Linked DNA regions of Sediminitomix flava. The protein of the gene in region 2 binds, or shares a complex with, the protein of the main gene of each other region. Links are inferred from orthologs where the notes say so. Each region holds a gene or a part of one and is shown on either strand. Other genes may lie near its edges. The genes, in order: trxA and trxB.

What was found.
Region 1: the proteins of trxB (region 2) and trxA are in contact, whole or in part, in a crystal structure (PDB 1F6M), measured with the Escherichia coli proteins. The link is inferred for Sediminitomix flava from one-to-one orthologs.

The regions. Positions count from the first base shown.
Region 1 is NZ_QGDO01000007.1:84,620-91,105, reverse strand. What follows is about bases 1,146-3,998. They hold trxA (thioredoxin), read right to left. Parts: upstream 2,808-3,998; coding sequence 2,484-2,807; downstream 1,146-2,483. Other genes in these bases: BC781_RS20895 (proline dehydrogenase family protein), read left to right, coding at 3,777-3,998; BC781_RS20900 (nitroreductase family protein), read right to left, coding at 3,006-3,599; BC781_RS20910 (DUF4293 domain-containing protein), read left to right, coding at 1,890-2,363; BC781_RS20915 (hypothetical protein), read right to left, coding at 1,231-1,728; BC781_RS20920 (hypothetical protein), read left to right, coding at 1,146-1,253. In the rest of the region: more of BC781_RS20920, read left to right, coding at 1-1,145; more of BC781_RS20895, read left to right, coding at 3,999-4,964; BC781_RS20890 (hypothetical protein), read right to left, coding at 5,018-5,662; ispG ((E)-4-hydroxy-3-methylbut-2-enyl-diphosphate synthase), read left to right, coding at 6,039-6,486. UniProt on the Escherichia coli protein: Participates in various redox reactions through the reversible oxidation of its active center dithiol to a disulfide and catalyzes dithiol-disulfide exchange reactions.
Region 2 is NZ_QGDO01000004.1:197,396-203,803, forward strand. The notes cover bases 1,566-4,340. They hold trxB (thioredoxin-disulfide reductase), read right to left. Parts: upstream 3,543-4,340; coding sequence 2,589-3,542; downstream 1,566-2,588. Other genes in these bases: BC781_RS16355 (M23 family metallopeptidase), read right to left, coding at 1,566-2,283; folE (GTP cyclohydrolase I FolE), read right to left, coding at 3,838-4,340. In the rest of the region: BC781_RS25750 (alkene reductase), read right to left, coding at 1-54; BC781_RS16350 (LysR family transcriptional regulator), read left to right, coding at 214-1,116; more of BC781_RS16355, read right to left, coding at 1,141-1,565; more of folE, read right to left, coding at 4,341-4,584; BC781_RS16370 (6-pyruvoyl trahydropterin synthase family protein), read right to left, coding at 4,544-4,954; BC781_RS16375 (hydrogen peroxide-inducible genes activator), read left to right, coding at 5,413-6,357.

The DNA.
Region 1 (6,486 bases), on a different replicon or contig from region 2:
TCAATTTACTTTGGGGACAATATTTAGTGCTATTTGCTTGTTACTTATGGTTTATAAAGAAACAATTTTCAATAAAAACGGTACTAGCTTTAGGAGTTATATCGAGAATTCTACTACTATTTAGTACTCCCAACTTATCTGATGATTTTTATCGATTTTTATGGGATGGAGAACTTTTAACTAAAGGAATTGACCCATTTCTAAAACTTCCTTCAGAATATATTCAAGACGGTTCATATATAGAACTTGGATTAGAAAAGTATCTTTTTGATAAGATGAATTCTCCAAATTACTATACGATCTACCCCCCAGTTTTACAAGCTAGCTTTTATCTTTCAGCATTGGTTAGTAAACTTGGAAGTTACGCCTATGGTATATTTTTAATGAAGCTTTTAATCCTTTGTACTGAGATTGGAAGTTTCTATTTCATTCTAAAATTATTGAAACTTTGGAAGAAGGATTTAGCCTACTTGGCGATTTATGCATTAAACCCTTTGGTAATTATTGAATTGGTCGGGAATATTCATTTTGAAGCATATATGATCTGCTTCTTACTAGCTAGCCTTTATTTTTTACAAAAGCAGAAAATGTTATTATCATCTTTCTTTATGAGTCTCGCTATAGCTTCCAAGTTACTACCTCTCATGTTTCTTCCTTTTATATTTTGTAAACTCAATTTTAGAGACTCTACCCTCTACTACATTCGTACATTTATATTCTGTATCATTTGGTTTGCTGTATTCATGGATTTTGACAGTTTGATACACATGAGAGAGAGTGTAAATCTCTATTTTCAGAAATTCGAATTCAATGCGTCAATTTATTATCTCATTAGAGAAGTAGGTTATTGGCATAAAGGATATAATATTATTGGGACAGCTGGAAGATCTTTGAGTTTGATTCCGATTACGTTTATTTTAATTACTGCAGTTATCAAAAAAGGAAATGTAGAAGTAGTGAGCTTCTTTATGTTACTTAGCCTATTAATCTACCTTTTATCAGCAACAATCATCCACCCTTGGTACATAATTCCTATGATTGCTTTAGGATTGTTTTTTGATATGAAGTTCCCAATTTACTGGTCCCTAGGAGTTATACTCAGCTACATAGCCTATCAAGACAGTTCATACGCTGAAAACTATTATTTTATTGGATTAGAATATTTAATTCTATTGATAGGAATATGGAAAGACCGTCTAAAAATCAATGAGATTTTTAGACGAAGTCATACTATTCACTTAATTCCATTTTAAGTTTATTTGGGATTGGCGTTTCAACACTTATCAATTTGATGTTTTTCTGACTTCTTTTAAAAGTCCATTTCCCATAAAGTCTACCAAATAGTCTCACAAAAAAGAAATATAACCCTGCCAAAGGAAACTTCGAATGCCTCAACATCAACAAGAAAATCTTATCTGATTCCTTTCGAGAAATTGGTACTACTGTTTTATTTCTATACACCAAATCATGAAATAAACTCGCATAATAGGTCTTAGGCTTTTCTGTTATTTCATCGGTCACACCATCTGGAGTACCGAAATAAATACCTAATAGTGAAAATTTAGGAGAACATCCATCCCATGCAAAACCTTCTTCTGATTGCTTAAATATCCATTTCCCTTCTTCGGTAATTTTCAGAAACTCATTCTCAAATTCTCTATCTAAAATATTTGTCTGAATAGAACATTCCTCTCTATGTATAAATTTATATTTATATTTATGCTTCATGATTTGAATAATTTTAGATTTTATTTAAACTAAAACGATCCAATTTGACCTATATTGTGGCGATTATTTTCCTTAATGGTTTATAATTCAAAAACGAATAGTTAAATTTGTCGGCATTCTATATTAAATAGATACGATCAAGAACAATAAAGATTTCTAACATGATTCAAAGAATTCAATCGGTATTTTTATTTTTAGTTGCCGCATGTATGTTTGGAGTACTTTTCACTGATATTTGGGTGAAAATAGAAGGAGATGATTTAGCCGTTTTGAATGCTATGAGCCTTACACACAGCAATGACGATACGGTAATTGCAACAGTAAATACAATTTATCTTGCCATTGTCGCTTGTTTAGCTTCTGCTATTGCTATGGGTAGCATGTTTAGCTTCAAGAACAGAATGAATCAGGTTAAGATCAATACGCTAAATGCACTATTCATTGCCGCTGTTATGGGAATCAATGTTTATTTGGTGTTCTTAAAAGGAATTCCAATGTTTGGTGAGGAAGTTAACCAAGGAAATTTCAAAGCTGGCTTCTTCTTACCTATTGCTGCTCTTGTATTCAACAGAATGGCAACTCGTTTTATCTGGAAAGATGAGAAACTTGTTAAATCTGTAGATAGACTTAGATAATTATTCTTTAAAATACAGAATACCAAAAGGCTTCAATCAAATTGAAGCCTTTTTATTTTTGCTAAAAAAAGGCCTCTTTGTTTCCAAAGAGGCCTTCATTCTTTAATATGTAATCTCAAATTACATTTGAGCTTGAATTCTAGCTTCTAGATCTTTTTTAGAAGTCGCTCCAACTACTTTATCTACTACTTCTCCACCTTTGAAGATTAGCATTGTAGGGATAGAACGAATACCAAATTCAGCAGCTGTATTTTGGTTTGCATCTACATCTAGCTTACCGATAACTGCTTGTCCGTCAAAATCACCTGCCAATTCTTCTACGATTGGAGCAACCATTTGACATGGTCCACACCATACAGCCCAAAAATCAACCAAAACTGGTTTTTCAGAACTCTTCACAACTTCAGAGAAGTTAGCATCGGTAATTTCAATTGCTTTTGCCATTTTTTTTAATCGCTTTTATGGTTATTAAAATGAGTTTCGTATTCAATACATGAAGACATCTTCATAATACAATACTACAATTATGATCGAAATGTTTCAAAAACACCAATCGATATTTTCTATCGTTAAATAGATTTTGCAAATATCATTAAAAGAAGGTCATTTACAAAGTGAAAAAGGCAACCTTCTTAAATCGATCTATTCAATCCAAGTCACTTTTTCTTGAATTGGTTTCCTTTTCCCTTCTAATTCAAGTCCTTCCTTAGGATAGCCCAAATAAAAAAATCCTAAAACTTTATCATCCTCCCCTAATCCGAATAACTCTTTTGCTTCTTCCATGTAGGTAATTCCACCACTACCCCAATAACCTCCTACTCCATAAGCTGTGGCCGTTAGGTAAATATTTTGAACGGCACAGGCAACAGCTTCAATTTCTTCAATTTCAGGAATCTTAGGATTATCCCCTCGTTTCATTGCAATAGCTATAACATGTGAAGCCATATTGGGTTTATGAAGTAATTTCTCAAATTTATTTTTATCAAAATCCTCTTCTGAGGTTACTTCTTTATAAATTTTAGATTGAGCCTCTCCTAATTGTTTCAAACCTTCACCAGAAAAAACAAAAAATCGCCAAGGTTCAGTATGCCCATGATTCGGAGCCCAATTCGCATTTTCTAGTATTTGATCAATGACCTCCTTCTCGATCTTTTTATCAGAAAATTGAGCTGGAAATACTGATCTTCTCGACCTGATTACGTCATTTATTACCTTATATTGATACTCTTTTACCATATCACTTCTATATTAACAAACATTCACGCGTGTAAGGTTTAACTTAAAAGCACAAGTATTGTTTCTTTTTATTTATAATTGGATATTTATATGCAGTATTTGGGCAAGTCCGCTCAAATTGCTACTAAACACAATACAACTACCTCACGTATTAATAAGAGAGAAAAATAACAAACTATGGTAAACAAAACACACGTTAATTTTGAGGATACAAAGAATGCTTTCATTCTTAAAAACGATCAAGAATTGGCTAAATCGTATGCGTTATTTGCCGCTATGGATTATCCTTCCCTTGTGAAGTTCGGTACGAGCTTTCTAAATACCGCCTTCAAAATCCATTTACCATTTGTGAAATCTATTGTGAAACACACCATATTTGAACAGTTCTGTGGTGGTGAAGATATCCAAGATTGTAAGTCAACAATCAAAAAACTATATAATCAACAAGTAGGTACTATCCTTGATTACTCTGTAGAAGGAAAAGAAGATGATTCTAGCTTTGAAGCAACAACAAATGAGATCATCAGAACAATTGAGTTATCTGCGAAAGAAAAAGCTGTACCGTTTTCTGTATTTAAAGTAACAGGTTTATTACCAATTAGTCTTTTACAAAAAGTACAAGAAGGTAAAACACTTACACCTGAAGAAAGAAATATTTGGGAAAAAGGGAATGAACGAATCCTTAGAATCTGCCAAACTGCTTACAACTTAAAAGTTCGCTTATTTATCGATGCAGAAGAAACTTGGATTCAACAACCAATTGATAATATAGCTATTGAAATGATGGAACGCTTTAACCAAGAGTCCCCTATCATTTATAACACTTATCAAATGTATGTGGCTGCTAAATATGATCAGTTGGTAAATGACCATGCCAATGCAACTAAAAATGGCTACTATTTTGGAGCCAAGCTTGTGAGAGGTGCATACATGGAAAAAGAAAGAGAAAGAGCGACAGAAATGGGTTATAAAGACCCTATTCAACCGAATAAAGAAGCTACCGATAGAGATTTTGATAGAGGATTAGAACACTTGATCTCAAATCATGAAAATGTAGCTTTATGTTGTGCAACGCACAATGAAGACAGTAGCCAATTATTAGTTAGAATGCTTCGTCAGAAGGGAATAACTCCTAACGATCCTAACTTCTTCTTTGCACAATTATTTGGAATGTCTGACCATATATCTCTTAACCTTTCAATTACAGGTTATAATGTTGCGAAATACGTTCCTTATGGACCTGTTGAAGAAACAATGCCATATTTGTTCAGAAGAGCTGAAGAAAATACTTCAATCTCAGGACAAAGTAGTAGAGAATTCTTATTGATTAAGAAGGAAATGCAACGCAGACGAAATGAAAAGTAATTTTCAGAAAAAATAAATAAGAAAGCCATTCTGTTTTAGAATGGCTTTTATTTTTATACTAAATCATATTCACGTAAAACTCTCGGGCTAGTTTTAAAAGCAATTTTTGCCATCATTTTTAGCTCATCAACCCATTCATTTAATTTTTTAAATAAAAAACGTATTCTTCTATGGGCTTTTATAACAGCCCCTTTCTTTTGAAGTGATTCATCATAAGTATCTTCAAAAGTATTTATGAGTAGTATTAACTCTTCAATTTCTTGTTGATTAATTCCTTCTGATTGAAGTAAACTAAGAATGTCCGAGTTTAAAAGCGCATTTAAATAAAAGGCTTTAACCTGCTCTAACCAAGAGACAAAAGATTCTCTTCTTTCTTCTTGTAATTTCATACTTACTACAGCCTCTTTATGGTTTGCAAGAACTACACACGCTTGCTCAAAATGAACTAAAAACCTCTCATTAATATGTTCTTGTAACTTTTTTAGAGAAACTATTAGCTCCTTGTTTAGGATTTTTTCATCAATGATTAGATAATGTACCTTTTCAGTCTCTTCTAATAAAATTTTACCTTCAATTAGTCTATCAAGGCCAAAACCATACTCATCTAAAGCCGCTTCAATATCATCATTATTAATTGAGGCTTCTATGATAGATTTCGCCTGCTGCAATTGATTATATCTTATCAGACTTTTACTCATAGCTTTTGATTTATTATGTCTAATAGGGTAATAATTCATATGCAATGAATAACTAATACACAGCCTTATGACTAAAATCGGGCAAGAGACTTTTAAATTTTCTTTAGAGATTACAAAGACTCTGAGTTTAAATACTAAAAACACAACATTTCAAGCGTATTATTTACATTTAAATAAACGCTAAATTTGTAGTTGATTTCTGCCTAAGCTTTCATAAAAATGAGCTGTAGAAATTTAGTTCTTTTCCATTGATTTAGATTTTTTCATCATTTATTAAACCGAAAACATTATTTCTTTTTTAGTTTTGTAAACAAATTAGTTCTATGAATAATTATAGTTATAGAATTTAACTAAGATAAAACACTCGAGATCATATATGTGCGCTAAAACTTTGAAATCACCTTTTTCATACTGTGATGATCTAAATCGTTATAAAAGACGTAAAACCATCCCTGTAAATATTGGAGGGATAGAGATGGGAGGAGATAACCCAATACGTATTCAATCTATGACGACAGTAGATACCATGGATACAGAAGGCTCCGTAGAAGAAATTTTGAGAATGGTTGAAGCTGGTTGTGAATATGTCAGAATCACTGCTCCTAGTATCAAAGAAGCGCAAAACCTTCAAAATATTAAAGATAAACTCCGCAAAAGAGGTTGTACTGTACCACTTGTAGCGGACATTCACTTTACTCCAAATGCAGCAGAAGTAGCCGCAAAAATTGTTGAAAAAGTTCGAATCAATCCTGGTAACTATGCCGATAAAAAGAAATTCGAATTTATTGAATACGATGATGCGACTTACCAAGAAGAACTAGACA
Region 2 (6,408 bases):
CTCAAGCGATCCTAATTTTGTTTCTTGATAAAGTGGTGATTTATCAGTAGTCATATCTTTGAAGTTTGTTTGTTCTTTTTTGATTGATTGTCAAAAGCTTCTAAGAGAAATAGTTCTTATCGTTTTTTGACAATACAAAGATATTTGTTGTTTATGGATTATAAAAATAAGACAAATCATAGCTTTGTATCAGAATACTAATAGATAGAAAATATGGTCAATTTAGAATGGTACAGAACCTTTAAAGCGATATATGAAAAAGGAACGCTTACGGCTGCTGCCGAAGCTCTTTTTATTTCTCAACCTGGAGTGAGTTTGCACCTGAGTTCGTTGGAAAGTTATGTGGGCTACAAACTTTTTGACAGGTCATCAAGAAAACTTGTGCCCACTGAAAGAGGAAAACTACTTTACAACTCTGTAATTGATCCTATTTTAAAATTGGAGGAAGTGGAAAGTATGTTTCAAAGAAGTACCGAAAAAGACACACCTACAATTAGCTTGGGTATGTGCTTTGAGACTTTTCAATTTAGTTTGGAAAAATACCTCCATACGTTTCCTTTTAATCTGATTCTACAATTCGGAGGATACCAAGATTTGGTTTCAAAACTTGAAAAAGGAGTCGTTGATCTTATTGTCACGCCTCATCTACAAGAAACAAAAGGGATTATTCATGAGCCATTCTCTAAAGAAACTATACTTCTAGTGGGAAGTCAAGGAGTAGAAAAAGCTGAATTTGATGAAGCCTTAAAACTAGGGCAGAAAGAGGTCATTAAGTGGCTGAAAGAGCAGAAATGGTATGGTGTAGCAGGCGATAATGAACATTCGAGCCGATTTTGGCAAAATAATTTTGGTGGTGCTCCCGACTTCCGTCCAAACTTTATTGTTCCCAATATCAATTCTATTGTGAGATGCCTTTGTATGGGAAAGGGCTTGGCGATTATCCCTGACTTTTTGTGTAAACACGAAATTGAAAAAGGCGAAATACAAGTAATTTGGGAAGGAAAAACACCTATCTCAAACACCTTATATTTCGCCTACAGAAAAAAGACCATTTACGCCAAAGAAATCGAAATGATCCAAAATATATTAACTAAAGAAATGGAAACAGGTAACTAAGGTTAGCTGTTTCCATTTCCTATATTATCTCACTCGAATTGTCTTTCCAACTCTCAAAACAGAGTTTTTAGACATTCCATTTAGTCTACAGATTTTATTCACAGAAGTATGATACTTCTTACTGATTTTCCAAAGGCTATCACCACTTCTAATTTTGTGATAAACATTAGCTTCAGATTTAAGTAGCTTCTTGTAATGCTCATCACGATTCAATGCGAATAACTCTGGAAGGTCTTCAGTGTATTCAACCAAATCAAACATTGAATTTGGGTCGAATGCATTTCCTTGATAACGTACCTCAAAGTGAAGGTGAGGACCAGAACTACGTCCTGTATTTCCTCCTTGTCCAATGATATCTCCTGCTTTAACGACCTGCCCAGGAGTCACACTATACTTATTTAAATGCCCATAAAGGGTCTCTAATCCATTTTTATGACGAATGACAACATAGTAGCCATATCCACCTCTGTTGTAACGAGCCATACGAACTACGCCATCAAATACAGAATAGATCGGATCGCCAATTTGCACTTTTAAATCTACTCCATGATGGAATCTCATACGTCTGAATCCATAATGAGAAGTAATTCTTGTACTGTCTGTTGGGAATGACCAATCGCCATCATATGCACTTTCATACAACTTCAGCTTCACGGTTTCAGGAAGCTCTTTAGCTTTGGTCTTGTATGGATTGATGTTGGTTGTACTCCAAGTCGAATAATAATCTTCTGCCAACATATATTCTGCATCTACCATTTTACCAGGCATGATCTCAACCTGATCTTTACAGACTTCTGTCTCATTTAGGTTGATACGCTCATAAGGCTTAGGTAAATCTCTTAGCAATTCAGACTCTTCACAATCGAACTCTCCATTCACCAGAATAAACTCTTCATCATTTTTTCTGATCAGTGCTTCCAAATAACGTTCGTTTGCTTCCAGTTTGGCTTGTAAGGCTTTGCGTTCTTTACGTGAGAGCTTCTTCTTTTTTACGGTAGGAGCATCTTGCGCAAAGTTGCTGTCAAATGGTATTAATGCCAGAGTAAATAATGTTAATAGGATAACCTTCAACTTCATAACTATATTGTCTCTATCTGCAAATATCTTTCTTCGGTCTCCTGTTTCGGAAACAAGTCCGCAATGTAGTGGATTTTTTGAAGATTTCATAGGCTAATTCAGGTCTTAGTACTTTCATTCTCAGCTATTAACCCATTTTCACATTCTGTAAAGTAGATGGGCTGTAAAAGAATGATTGTTAGTTAGGTTACTATCTTATACATTCTCTAATGAGGAGTGAATAAGCGATATTCTTGTCCTCGCTTACACAAACATGGTTTTTAAAGACAATCGTTCTTAATTTTTGGAATCTATTTGAAGAGTGAAACGATCTATTTTTTGAGTACAAAAAAAAGCCCTTTTCCAATTGGAAAAGGGCTTCATTACAAATGTATGTTTAAGGAAGTGAAAGCAAATTATGCTTCAGCTTCTACTTCTTTTACTGCCAAGAAACGTTCAGCTTCTAGTGCTGCCATACAACCAGTACCAGCAGCTGTAATCGCTTGTCTGTACACGTGGTCTTGTGCATCACCTGCTGCAAATACACCAGGGATATTTGTTGCTGTGCTATCTGCTTTAGTGATCAAATAACCATTTCCGTCCATATCCAATTGACCTTTGAATACATCTGTATTTGGCTTGTGACCAATAGCTACGAAGAATCCTGTAGCAGGAATATCTCTTTCCTCGCCTGTTACATTATTTTTCACGCGAATAGCGTCTACTACATTCTCTCCTAGAACCTCTACAGTTTCTGTATTCCAAAGAATTTCAATGTTTGCTGCATTCTCAACTCTTTGTTGCATTACTTTAGAAGCTCTCATCTCATCACGACGAACTACCAAATAAACTTTATTACAAAGTTTTGACAAGTAGCTAGCTTCTTCAGCAGCAGTATCACCACCACCTACTACAACTACGTCTTGTCCTCTGTAGAAGAAACCATCACAAACGGCACAAGCAGAAACACCACTACCGTTCAAACGTTGCTCAGACTCTAGTCCTAACCATTTTGCAGAAGCTCCAGTTGAGATAATTACTGACTCTGCTTCGATCTCAGTATTCTCATCTACAGTGACTACGTGCTTGTTTCCTTCTTTATCAAAGTTTACAGAAGTAACGAAACCACTACGGATATCAGCGCCAAATCTTTCAGCTTGCTTCTGAAGATCCATCATCATTTGTGGTCCCATAATTCCTTCTGGATAACCTGGGAAGTTTTCCACATCGTTTGTGATCGTCAACTGACCACCTGGTTGGTTTCCTTGGTAAAGTACAGGTTTAAGCTCAGCTCTTGCTGCATAGATCGCTGCTGTATATCCTGCTGGGCCTGATCCGATGATCAAGCACTTTACTTGTTCTCTTGCCATAATATTATTGATGTTTGCTATTTTCTACTAGGTAAACGCTTGGAACAACAAATATGTTACTCTTTTCATATGAATAAGTATCAATATTTGTTATCACTGTATCGGGCAAATTTATAAGAAATTTTCCATGTTGGGGCATTTCTTTGCTACGATCTATCCAACATAAAGAAAATTAGTTCTTTACCTTCCTTCAAACATCTATTTTTGATGTATAAAAAGGAGAGTATAAAGAACTAGTTTACTTATTGAATAAGGAACACAGCTTTGCCTTATTTTATTCCTAAGTCAATTAAAATTAATCTGAGGATAAAGATAGGTATTTCAAGAACTCATTGCGAGTAGCTTCGTCTTGAAATTTTCCAGAGTATGCTGAAGTCACAGTCGAAGACGAGGTGTCTTCAACTCCACGCATAGATACACAAAGGTGTTTTGCATCAATAATGATTGCTACATCTTCGGTTTCTAGGGTTTTCTTCAAGTCTTCTAGAATTTGTACAGTTAATCTTTCTTGTACCTGTGGACGTTTTGCATAGTACTGTACAAGACGATTAATTTTTGAAAGACCAATCACTTTACCATTTGAGATATAAGCTACATGTGCTTTTCCCATAATTGGTACAAAATGATGTTCACAGTTTGAGAAAAAGTGAATGTCTTTTTCTACCAGCATTTCATTATACTGGTATTTATTTTCGAATAACTTAATATCTGGACGATTCTCTGGGTTCAGACCGCTAAAAATTTCCTTTACATACATTTTAGCGACTCTGTGAGGTGTACCTTTCAAACTGTCGTCGTTGAGGTCCAACCCAAGAAGGTTCATTATTGATTCAAAGTGTTCTGCAATCTTAGCTACTTTGGTAGTATCATCTAGGTCAAAAGCATCCGCTCGCATTGGTGTTTCAATAGAAGTACCAATATGCATATCTCCAAGCTGATCTATTTCTTCCATCTGTTTTTCAGACAAGTTATTTGTACTACCTTGGCCGGCGTCCTGTCCATCAGATTGCTGGATATTCCACAAAGTTTCGTTTTGTTTCATAGAGTCTAACTTTAAGATCGTATTTTGATTCTAGTTGTGCACGTAAGAGTTGCCAAATCACTACACAGATATTTTCGGCTGTAGGATTCAGATTGGCGAATTCTTCGGTATCTAAATTCAAATTACGATGATCGAACCGAGCTACTACATGCTCACGTATGATATCTCGAAGAAATTTCATATCAATCACAAAGCCCGTATCAGGATCTATTTCACCTGTTACCTGAACTTCCATTTCATAGTTGTGTCCATGGAAATTTGGATTGCTACAAAGTCCGAATACCTCCTGATTTTTCTCTTCAGACCAATTCGGATTATAAAGTCGATGAGCTGCATTGAAGTGCTCTTTTCTGAAAACAGAAACCCTCATATTTGTAATAGCTAGCAATTTTTATGCTTGCATACAGTTCATCTTGTCTATGTCTGAGACGGTCTATTATCAGTGTTCACCTCTATGCTTTTTGTATTAGCAAGCTGCAAAGGTAAGTAGATATTAGAAAGTCCCACAATTTCAAACCAAGATCTCTACTGTATAATTAGCGTTATTATAATTTATTAGAGCATTAACACGCTCCATTCTTCTTTTGTTTAAGAAAAATTGAACGCTTCTCTATTTTTAATCTCCTTATTTAGCGGATTAGCCTACTAAAATGAGGTAAATAATTCAGAATCCGAATTAATTCAATAACGAAAGACAATGATCATCTTATTTTTTAATTTTTTTTATAAATGATTTTATTTAGAACTTTTGTTAATTGCCTTCATATTTAGTCAGTTTCTTCCGTTAATTATCTGTCACTTTTGACAAACCTATTTCTTTTATAAGATATGATTACAGTTACACAGCTAGAATATATTGTGGCAGTTGAACAACATAAGAGCTTTTCTATGGCTGCAGATGCTTGTTTCGTGACACAACCAACCTTGAGTATGCAAATCAAGAAACTTGAGGAATATCTAGGAATTGTACTTTTCGACCGTACAAAACAGCCAATCATTCCAACAGAAGTAGGTAAACCAATCATAGAACAAGCACGCAATACACTTCGTGAGGTAAACCGTATTGAAGAAATTGTAAAACAACATCAAGGAATTGTGAGTGGAGATCTGACGGTGGGTATTATTCCGACACTAGCCCCTTACTTGCTTCCTAGATTTGCAGGACCTCTGACAAGAGAATACCCTGAAATGAGACTTTACATCAAAGAACTTCAGACCGAAGAAATTATTCGTCAACTAAAGCAAGATCAGATAGATGTCGGTATTCTTGTAACTCCTCTTCACGAAGATGGCATAGTTGAGACACCGCTTTTCTATGAAGACATTTTAGTGTATACCAATCCTGAGTATAAATTTGAGGACAAAAAAGAGTTAAGCATAGAAGACCTAAAATCACCAGATTTATGGCTTTTGAGCAAAGGTCACTGCTTCAGAGATCAAGTCATCAACCTTTGTGCATATCAAGGTCAACTATCCAATAATCTACCAATTGCTTACGAAAGTGGTTCTTTAGAAACGCTAATGAAGCTCGTAGACAACGAAGGAGGATTTACACTACTTCCAGAACTGGCTACAGATGGCATGAACGAAGATTTACAGAATAGAATTAGAACTATCAAAGACCTTAAACCAACGCGTGAAGTAAGCTTGGTTTCTGCTCGTAACTTTGCCAAAGAGTCAATGCTTGAAGCCCTTGCAGGAACAATCAAACAAGTTATGCCAAATGAGTACCTAAACCCTCAACGAGGCGAAGTAGTAGAGTGGCGTGGTTAAAAATTTCCATAAATGTATTTCCAAAAAAAATCTCAAGAGCACTTTAAAGGC